3 regions of the Nonomuraea sp. NPDC003709 genome follow, and region 2 is predicted to be linked to each of the others. Evidence: riboswitches for the same ligand, from Rfam matches in the RefSeq annotation. Region 2 holds a riboswitch; each other region holds the start of a gene.
What was found. A riboswitch is a leader RNA that binds a small molecule or an ion and turns the genes downstream of it on or off. The one in region 2 is predicted to bind S-adenosylmethionine.
Positions count from the first base shown of each region.

Region 1: another riboswitch for S-adenosylmethionine. It lies ahead of thrC (threonine synthase); the one in region 2 lies ahead of ABZX61_RS42915 (GNAT family protein).
Region 3: another riboswitch for S-adenosylmethionine. It lies ahead of ABZX61_RS11260 (aminotransferase class V-fold PLP-dependent enzyme); the one in region 2 lies ahead of ABZX61_RS42915 (GNAT family protein).

Region 1 is NZ_JBEXMW010000055.1:28,958-32,225, reverse strand. Features, by position in the region: gene ABZX61_RS64210 (MoaD/ThiS family protein) at 1-266, opposite strand, end outside; gene thrC (threonine synthase) at 291-1,523, opposite strand; SAM riboswitch class I at 1,537-1,678, opposite strand; gene ABZX61_RS64200 (RNA polymerase sigma factor) at 1,758-2,312, opposite strand; gene ABZX61_RS64195 (trehalose-6-phosphate synthase) at 2,344-3,268, shown strand, end outside.
Region 2 is NZ_JBEXMW010000018.1:148,319-151,586, reverse strand. Features, by position in the region: gene ABZX61_RS42920 (hypothetical protein) at 174-578, shown strand; gene ABZX61_RS42915 (GNAT family protein) at 753-1,382, opposite strand; SAM riboswitch class I at 1,390-1,490, opposite strand; gene ABZX61_RS42910 (Ig-like domain-containing protein) at 1,575-2,756, opposite strand; gene pyrE (orotate phosphoribosyltransferase) at 3,037-3,268, shown strand, end outside.
Region 3 is NZ_JBEXMW010000003.1:555,314-558,581, reverse strand. Features, by position in the region: gene ABZX61_RS11270 (cytochrome P450) at 1-111, opposite strand, end outside; gene ABZX61_RS11265 (TerC family protein) at 121-858, opposite strand; SAM riboswitch class IV at 971-1,086, shown strand; gene ABZX61_RS11260 (aminotransferase class V-fold PLP-dependent enzyme) at 1,213-2,424, shown strand; gene ABZX61_RS11255 (DoxX family protein) at 2,433-3,083, opposite strand; gene ABZX61_RS11250 (NADH-quinone oxidoreductase subunit D) at 3,207-3,268, shown strand, end outside.

The DNA of each region.
Region 1 (3,268 bases), on a different contig from region 2:
GCAACCGCCGGGATGATTGAGATCTGAGTGCCCTCAGGTGCCGGAGTGTCGAGCCCGTCGGCGAAACGGACGTCCTCTTCCCCAACGTAAACGTTGACAAAACGACGAATCTTGCCCGATTCATCCAGAATTCTCGCGCCGATCCCCGGGTAGTCGGAGTCGAGCTTGGCAAGCACGTCACGAAGAGTCGCGCCCTCGCCACTGACTTCGGCGTTGCCCCCGGTGTAGGTGCGCAGAATGGTGGGAATCCGCACCGAAACGCTCATGGTTTAACTCGCCTTTCCTGGTTGTCAGACAGTCGCGCGGAACGCGTCGAGGGAGGGCCGGATCACGGCTGTGGGCTGGGCGTCGTCGCTGATCGCGTCGAGTGTCTTGAGCCCGTCGCCGGTGTTGAGGACCACGGTCTCGGCCTCGGGGTCGAGCCGCCCGCTCTCGGCGAGCTTCTTCAGCACGCCCACGGTCACCCCTCCCGCGGTCTCGGCGAAGACGCCCTCCGTCGAGGCCAGGAGCTTGATCGCGGCCACGATCTCGGCGTCCGTGACGTCCTCGACGGCCCCTCCGGTGCGCCGGGCGATGTCGAGCACGTACGGCCCGTCGGCCGGGTTGCCGATGGCCAGCGACTTGGCGATGGTGTCGGGCTTGACCGGCTGCACGACGTCGTGCCCCGCCTTGTACGCGGTGGAGACCGGCGAGCACCCGGCCGCCTGCGCTCCGAAGATCTTGTACGGCGTGTCCTCGACCAGCCCCAGCTGCACCAGCTCGCGGAAGCCCTTGTCGATCTTGGTGAGCTGCGAGCCGGAGGCGATGGGGATGACGATCTGCTCGGGCAACCGCCACCCGAGCTGCTCGGCGATCTCGTACGCGAGCGTCTTGGAGCCCTCGGCGTAGTAGGGCCGCAGGTTGACGTTGACGAACCCCCACTTGTCACCCAGCGGGTCGCCGATCAGCTCGGAGCAGAACCGGTTGACCTCGTCATAGGTGCCGTCGATCCCGATCAGCTTCCCGCCGAACACGCGAGCCATGGCGATCTTGGCCGCTTCGAGGTTGGCCGGGATGAACACGCACGCCTCGAGCCCGGCGCGCGCCGCCGCCGCGGTGACCGCGCCCGCGAGGTTGCCCGTGGAGGAGCAGGAAAGGGTGTGGAAGCCGAAGTTACGCGCCGCCTCGACGGCGATGGCGACGACCCGGTCCTTGAAGGAATGGGTGGGGTTGCCCGAGTCGTCCTTCACGTACAGGTTCTTGAGACCGAGTGCGCGTCCGAGGTTTCCGGCCTTGACCAGTTTGGTCCAGCCGGGGTTCATATTGGGCTTACTGGCGACGTCAACCGGCACCGGGAGCAGCGACCGGTAACGCCAGATGTTGGCGGGACCAGACTCGATGTCGGAGCGGGTCACCGTACCGAAGGAATAGGCCGCTTCGAGCGGCCCGAAACACTCCAGACACGCGAAGCTCGGACCGAGCGGGTAACGCGTGCCGCACTCACGGCAGGACAGACCGACAGCAGGACCAAAGTCGAGCGACATGAAGCGAGGCCTTCCCTCATCTTCGCCTGCGGCCACCTTGACCGCAGACCGGAATTGGCACCTTGTCCCGGTCGGCCTCGCCCTGTCGCGAGTCTCAAACCGGGAGGGTTGCCGGGGCTTCGCAGGGCCGGTCCCTCCACCCCTCTGGATGAGCAATATTCAGTTGTTGAAAAGGACTCTACCCGTCCATGGGGCCCAAATGGCCACCCGTCTCAAGATGCGAGACGTGGCGTCTCAGCGATAATCATCACCCAGCACTCCCTGCACGTATTTGCGGGCCTGATGAATGCGCGACTTGGCGGTGCCCAGGGGGATGCCGAGCTGCTCGGCCACCTCGTTGTAGTCGAGCTGGACGATGTCGCGCAGCACCAGCGCCTGCGCCAGGTCGGGCTTGTCGGCCTCCAGCGCCTCCATGGCGTCGAGCAGGTCGAGCCGCGAGCCTGCGATCACGCTCACCCGCGCCACGTCCGGCTTCTGCGTGGGCAGCTCGTCCGAGGTCTGCTCGGCCGCGCGGCGTTTGAGCGACCTGTACGTGGTGCGCGCGCAGTTGGCCGTCACGATGTGCAGCCAGGTGCTGAACCGCGCCCGGCCCTCGAACCGGCCGATGTTGCGCGCCACGGCCAGCAACGTGTCCTGCGAGGCTTCCTCGGCATCCTGGTGATAGGGGAGGATCCGGGCGCAGTGTCGCATCACATCGGGCTCGATCCGCGCCAGGAGCTCGCCAAGTGCGCGATGATCTCCTCCTGCGGCCGAGCGGGCGAGTTCCTCGGTTAGCTCATCTAGCGCCATAGCTGGGATCCTATGGGCGAAGGGAGCGTAGATGAACAGCGTCCTGGTGGCCTCCAACAGAGGGCCCGTTTCCTTTACCGTCTCGGACGACGGCGAGCTGACCATGAAACGCGGTGGCGGCGGCCTGGTTTCGGCACTGTCCGAGGTGGCCAGGAAGGACGGCATGCTGTGGGTGTGCGCGGCGCTGTCCGACGGCGACCGCAGCGCCGTGCGCCTGGTGCCCGGCGGCCGGATCGACCACGCCGGCTACGACACGGGCCCGGTGCGCATGCTCGACATCCCGCCCGCCACCTTCCACCGCGCCTACAACGCCGTGGCCAACTCCACCCTGTGGTTCGTCAACCACCTGCTCTACGACATCCCCAACTCACCCAACTTCGGCACGAGGTTCGAGCGCGAGTGGGAGTCCTACCGCGACTACAACGGCGCGTTCGCGCTGGCGCTGGCCGAGGAGGCCGGCCACGGCGCCCGCGTCATGGTGCAGGACTACCACCTGACGCTGACCCCGGCGATGCTCCGCGCCGAGCGGCCCGACCTGCGCATCGCCCACTTCAGCCACACCCCGTGGGCGCCCCCCGAATACTTCTCGCTGCTGCCCGACGAGGTGGTCGGAGAGGTCCTGGAGGGCATCCTGGGGGCCGATCACGCCGGGTTCCTGGCCGACAGGTGGGCGCAGGCGTTCATGGACTGCTGTGAGGCGCTGCTGGGCGCGGAGGTCGACCGCGTGGGCCGCAGCGTCACCCACGAGGGCCGGACCACCCGCATCGGCGTGCACAGCCTCGGCGTGGACGGCGACGCGCTGTGGGAGCGTGCCGTCGAGCCCGACGTCGAGTCGCACATGACCGCGCTCAGGGAGCAGGTGGGCGACCGCCGGCTGATCGTCCGCATCGACCGCACCGAGCTGTCGAAGAACATCGTGCGCGGCCTGGTGGCCTACCGCGAGTTCCTCGCCGCGC
Region 2 (3,268 bases):
GGCGATCAGGTCGGATGCTGTGTCGGTGTCAGCGGCTGTGTCAGCACGCCAACGGCCCGGTATCAGAGCGGTCGGTGACAGTGAATGCACAGAGCGCGAACCGGGGCACGCCCAGCTCGCCCCCGCCCCCCGTGGAAGCCCGTTTCATAGCAGACCTGAAGGAGTACAGCACCATGTCCATCACCCTCATCGACCAGGACAAGCTCACCCTGCGGACCGCCGCGTGGGGCGCCGTCTCCCTGATGTCCGCCGCTGGTGCCGCCGGCTCGGCCCACAAGGTCGCCACCGAGGGCTCCATCGCCCTGACCTCCGCGACCGGCCTGGTAGGGCACGTGCTCACCAAGGCGCCCAAGGGCGTGAAGTACGGCAAGTCCGTCGCCGACCTCGCCGACCTGGTGCTGCCGGCCCTGACCGCATCCATGAGCCTGCTCAAGCAGCAGGATCCGGCCGAGGCCGACAACTTCCGCAGCACCGTCAGCGTCGCCCTCGAAGCAGCCGCCCGTACCCACCAGGGCCGGCCCAGTCCCACTCTGGTCGAGATGACCCGCAAGATCACCGCAGCGCTCGACGCTGCTTGATGGGATGTCAACCTCGTGTCACGGGGTCCGCTCCGGACCCCGTGACAAGGCGGCGTGACGGGTCAGGCACGGGTCGAGTCCCGCCACCGGGCGGCCAAGCTGGTGGGCGCCGAACTTACCGACAGGCAGTGTTCAGACGCTCAGGGGCGCCTCACCGCACCCAGCCGAAGCTTCTCAGAGGGCCGGCGAACGGGAGCTCACGGCGGTGAGACGGGCTTGCAGTGCCGGTTTGACGGTTGGCCAGTCTTCGGCGACCACTGCGAACATGGCCGAGTCGCGGACCTTGCCCTCCTCCCCGTGCGCCCACGACATGGACCAGGCGCGCAGCACGCCCTCGAAGGGGATGCCGAGGTGTTCCAAGGCCTGGCGGCACCGGTGGTTGCGGGCGTCGGTCTTCAGGTCGACGCGGGCAACGCCGAGCGTGTCGAACGCATACGACAGCAGCAACAGCTTCGCCTCGGCATTGATCCCGGTGCCCTGCGCCGAGGCGGCCAGCCAGGTGAAGCCGATCTCGATCGCGCGCAGGTCCGGCCGGTCCGGCCACCTGCGGGGATCCCACAGGCCGGTGCAGCCCACCGCCTTGCCGTCGGTAAGCCGAACCTGCGCGAATGGGGTCAGCCCGTCGCGGACGAGCTGGGCCGCCAGGTAGTCCGGTATCTCGCGAGCGCGAGGCACCAGCGTGAAGTCGTAGGACGACCGATCCTCCTCGGCCGCCTCCGCGAGATCCGGCGCATGTCGCATCGCCAGCGGCTCCAACCGCACCAGATCCCCGGAAAGGACAGGAACATCAAGCCGCACGCTCATCAGCTCTCCCTCATCGTTCCTGGCATTGGCACCTTTCCCGCGGGTTTCCCGCCGGGGAGGTTGCCGGACCGTCACAGGGCCAGGTCCCTCAGATCCTCTGGATGAACTACCGAGTCGAGATCATGCCCGCACAGGCGGACACCGTCAATTCGCAAGCGGGTCCGCCCAATCAAACCGACGCGGTTTCTCCCATCAGGCGTTGATCGACCTGCCGAGGGCGCTGCCCGCGAGCCAGTCGTCCCATGACTTCGCCCACGGCGTCGGCCCGTTGCCGAACTCGAGCTTCCGCGACGTCCCCGTGACCTCGATGATGTCTCCCCGCTGCGTGAAGTTGTAGAACCAGCGGGCGTTGGCCATGCTGGCGTTCACGCAGCCATGGCTGACGTTGCTGTTGCCCTGCGCGCCGGTCGACCAGGGCGCGGCGTGGAAGAACATGCCGCTGTAGGTCATCCTGACATTCCACTTGGTATGGGCGTAGTACTCGCCGGGCCTGCCGATGGTGGCCGAGTCCATGAGGGTCGACGCGGCCTTCTCCTGGGCGATCATGACGCCGGACCAGCTTTCGTCGCCCTTCTTGCCCAGGCTGACCGGGATGGCCTTGACGACCTTGCCGTTCTCCCGCACGACCGCCCGGTGGGTGGCATTGCGGATCTTGGTGATGTGCTCGTCGCCGACCGTGAACGTCAGGCTGCGGTCCCTGGTGCCCCACAGGTCCCGGCCCGCGCGCAGCCCGGCCAGGTGCGCGACCACCGTGATCTTCTCGCCGACAGGCCAGTACTCGCGCGGCCTGAACTGGACCTCGCGGTCGCTCACCCAGCTCCACGCGCCTTCGACCGGCTTCGACATCCGCACCTCCAGCGACCTCTCGACCGCGGCCCGGTCGCTCCTGGCGGTCATGGGGCGCGACAGCAGGAGCTGGACGGGCATGCCGACGCCGACCTTCTCGCCGTCCAGCGGGGACATGCCGCTCTCCAGCACCCGCTTCGGCTTGAGCGTGGTGAACGTGGCCCGCGCGGTGACGGGTTTGCCGTCCCTGCCGGTCGCCTGCGCGCTGACCGTGTACGCGGTCGAGGGCCGCAGCGGCCACGTGGGGTGCCACGTCCCGTCCGCGCCGAGGGTTCCGCGGACCTCATGCCCCTTGGCGTCGGCGACGGTCAGCTTGGTGACCTTGCCGTCGGTGGCCTTGACACTGACCCCGGCGTCCGGGGGCACCTTCTTCGTGCCGTTCGCCGGGATGATCGACAGCTTGGCTGCGAGGGCCCGCTCCTGTGGGCCGGCGGGCGGTGGTGGGTTCGAGCCACCCGAGGTGCAGCCTGCGGTCAGCAGCAGCGTAGCCGTGAACGTGCTGACGAGTATGGTTCGGCCGTTCCGCATCGTCGATGCCTCCATTCCCCGACAAATAGGCATCTTTCGGACAAGACGGCCTATTAGCGATACGGAGAGCTATATGCCCATAACTGTGGGTAACAATGCAAAAGTGCCTTGATCGATGCGGCAGGTTGCGAGGCAGGCGTATCCAGAGGGCGTCTGCGAGATCGAGGAGTGGGACCTCGGGACGTGGCACCCGCCCACCATGAGGTGAGGCCGTTCTTGCTTCTCGGCTGTGTGGGCGGCCCTGAGCGCGTCCGCCATACCTCTGGGAGACTGGGTGCCTGTGACGCGCTCTGACCTGGCTCGCAGGATTCATGCCGCAGCCCACCTCACCGGCCACTTCGTGCTCCGCTCAGGACGTACCGCCACCGAGTACTTCGACAAGTACAAGTTCGAGGGTGATCCCGTTCTGCTGGATGACATCGCTCGGGCGATGGCGCCCGTGGTCCCGGGGGACATCGAGGTGTTGGCCGGGCTTGAGATGGGCGGGATTCCGGTGGTCACCGCGCTTGGCC
Region 3 (3,268 bases), on a different contig from region 2:
CAGCCACTGGTTCGTCGGCTCGAAGTAGCTGACCGGCGCCTCGCGCCTCAGCTCGTCGTACACCCGGTACGGGTGCGCCACGAAATCCGGATCCCAAGGGTCAAATCGCACTATTTCATCTTAAGGAGTGGGATCCTCCTGTGGCGCCGTCCGCTTGCTCCGCATCCGGATGTTCAGCAGCTCGACGACGAGCGAGAACGCCATCGCGAAGTAGATGTAGCCCTTGGGGATGTGCTGGCCGAAGCCCTCGGCGATGAGCACCACGCCGATCAGCACGAGGAACGACAGCGCCAGCATCTTGATGCTCGGGTGCCGGTCCACGAACCTGCTGATCGGTCCCGAGGCGAACAGCATCACCAGCACCGCCACCACGACCGCCGCGATCATCACGCCGAGCGTGTCGACCATGCCGACGGCGGTGATGACGGAGTCGAGCGAGAACACGATGTCCAGCACCATGATCTGGATGATCACCGAGGCGAAGGAGGCGACCGCGGCCTTCTTCCCGTCCTTGCCCACGGGACCGTCCATGCTGTGGCCGATCTCGGTGACGCTCTTGCCCAGCAGGAACAGGCCGCCGAGCAGCAGGATCAGGTCGCGTCCCGATATTTCGTGACCGAAGACGGCGAACAGCGGCTCGGTGAGCTGCACCACCCACGACAGGGCGAGCAGCAGGAGCAGCCGGGTGATCAGGGCCGCGCCCAGGCCCAGCACCCGGGCTCTGTCCCGCTGTTCGGAAGGTAGTTTCCCGGCCAGGATGGAGATGAAGATGATGTTGTCGATCCCCAGCACGATCTCCAGGGCGACCAGGGTGAAGAAACCGATCCAGATCTGCGGGTCGGTTACCCAGTCCAACATTTACGCACCTCCATGACACATGAGCGGGATTTCCGGTAGCAACGAGTCAGCCGCCGGATAAGTTCACCGACTTGCGATCGATGGAGGGGATTGGGTTATAGTCTCCGCCGTAGGTCATGAGTGCCAGCGACAAGCCCCGGCTAGCTGGCCGGCAACCCTCGCGTCCGCGGCGGGGTGCCCCGGGTGAAGACCTGGTCCGTCACGAAGTGTGGCGGGCAAGCGCGGGCTCCGTGGCTGCTTCCAGGGGTCCGATGACCCTGAGGGAGATGTGCCGTGTCCACGTTGACGATCTTCAGCTCCGTCCCCGCTCGCGCCGCCGAGGCCGAGGCCGTCCCGGTTACCACGGGCAGGCCGATCCCCGCCGTGCTCGGGGCCGACCTCGAGGTGCCGGTCAAGGGCGGCCGGCTCGTCGGCTACGCCAACCTCGACTACGCCGCCAGCGCCCCCTGTCTCGAGCCGGTCAGCGCCGCCGTCACCGCCGCGCTCCCGGCCTACTCCAGCGTCCACCGGGGCGCGGGCTACGCCTCGCAGCTCACCACCGCCCGCTACGAGCAGGCCCGCCACACAGTGCGGGCGTTCGTCGGGGCCCGCCCGGACGACGCGGTGATCTTCACCCGCAACACCACCGACGCCACGAACCTCCTGGCCCGCTGCCTGCCCGCCGGCACCACCACCGTGGTCTTCGACACCGAGCACCACGCCTCTCTCCTCCCCTGGGAGAAGTCCGTACGGCTGGCGCCGCCCGCCTTCCCCGGCGAGGCCGTCCGCGCCGCCGACGCGGCCCTGGCCGGCATCGACGGCCCCAAGCTGCTCGTGGTCACCGCCGCCTCCAACGTCACCGGCGAGCTGTGGCCCATCGCCGCCCTGGCCCACGTCGCGCACCGGCACGGCGCCCGCATCCTGGTGGACGCCGCCCAGCTCGTACCGCACCGGCGGCTCAACCTGACCGCGCTCGACCTGGACTACGTCGCCTTCTCCGGGCACAAGCTGTACGCGCCGTTCGGCGCCGGGGTGCTGATCGGGCGGCGGGACTGGCTCGCGGACGGCGAGCCGTACCTCAAGGGCGGCGGCGCGGTGCGCTCCGTGGGCGACGACACCGAGTGGCACGACGACCCGGAGCCGCGCCACGAGGCGGGCACCCCGAACGTGCTGGGCGCCATCGCCCTGGCCGCCGCCTGCGACGCGCTCACGGCCACCGGCTGGACCGCGCTGGTGCGGGAGGAGGAGCGGCTGATCGCGCGCCTGCGGTCGGGGCTGGCCTCGATCGAGGGCGTACGGGAGCTGTCGCTGTGGGGGGACGACCACCCGCGCGTCGGCATCGTGTCGTTCACCGTGGCCGGCTACTCGGCCCGCGAGGTGGCCGAGGTGCTGTCCGGCGAGTACGGCATCGGGGTGCGCGACGGCAAGTTCTGCGCGCACCCGTTCGTCCGGCACCTGTTGGGTGAGGCCGACGGCGGATGTGAGGACGGCACCGCCTCCGCGGTGCGGGCCTCCATCGGCATCGGCTCCACGCAGGAGCACGTGGACCGGCTGGTCGAGGCCGTGCGGGACCTCGTGAATCGCTGAGTCGGCCGCTAGACGGCGTCGGAGCGGTTCGGCGGCTTGCGGTGCGGCGGCGGCTCGTCGGAGACCAGGGCGTCGATGTCCCTCATGTCGTCGTCGTTGACCCCGCCGGCCCGGTGCTCGGTCGGCTGCCTGGGCACCCGAGGCGCCTCGGCGGGCGTCGTGAGGCCGGCGGGCCTGGTCGTGACGTTCGACGGCTCCGGACGCTGTGGCCGCGCGGCGCTTTCCTCCTCGGCGGCCCGGCGTTCCGAGCGCCGGCGGAACATCGCGGCGAAGATCCCGTCGATCCCGATCCGGCCGCCCCCCAGCGCCAGGAACAACAGGGCCAGTGCCCCGAGCGCGCCGGGCAGCTCCCAGCCGCCGGCGCTGGACAGCACCCCGTGCCCCGCGTGCACGTACGTGATGGCGCCCAGCATGTTGATCAGCAGCAGCAGCCCCACCAGGCGCACCAGCAGGCCCAGGATCAGGAAAATGCCGCCCGCCATCTCGATGAGGGTCGCGAACATGGCGGCGAGCTCCGGCATCGGGATCCCCATCCCCTTGAACGCCTGCCCCGTGGCCGCAAGGCCGCCCTCCCACTTCTGCGCGCCGTGGACCAAGAAGATCACGCCGGTCACCACCCGTGCGATCAACGCCGCGACATCAAACACAACTCTCTTCATGGTGTTATCTCCCCCCGGTTCCTTGTATTCCTCCCCGTGTCCGAGTTAGGGATGCGTTTCCGTACCATTCCTTGACCCGGCCCCGCCCTGGCCCAGCAACCGGCGCGGTGGCAGCATTGCCATATGACGGAACGTGTGGTCGGGATCGGCGCGGGTGCAAAAGAGCTGGCCACCGAGGACATGAT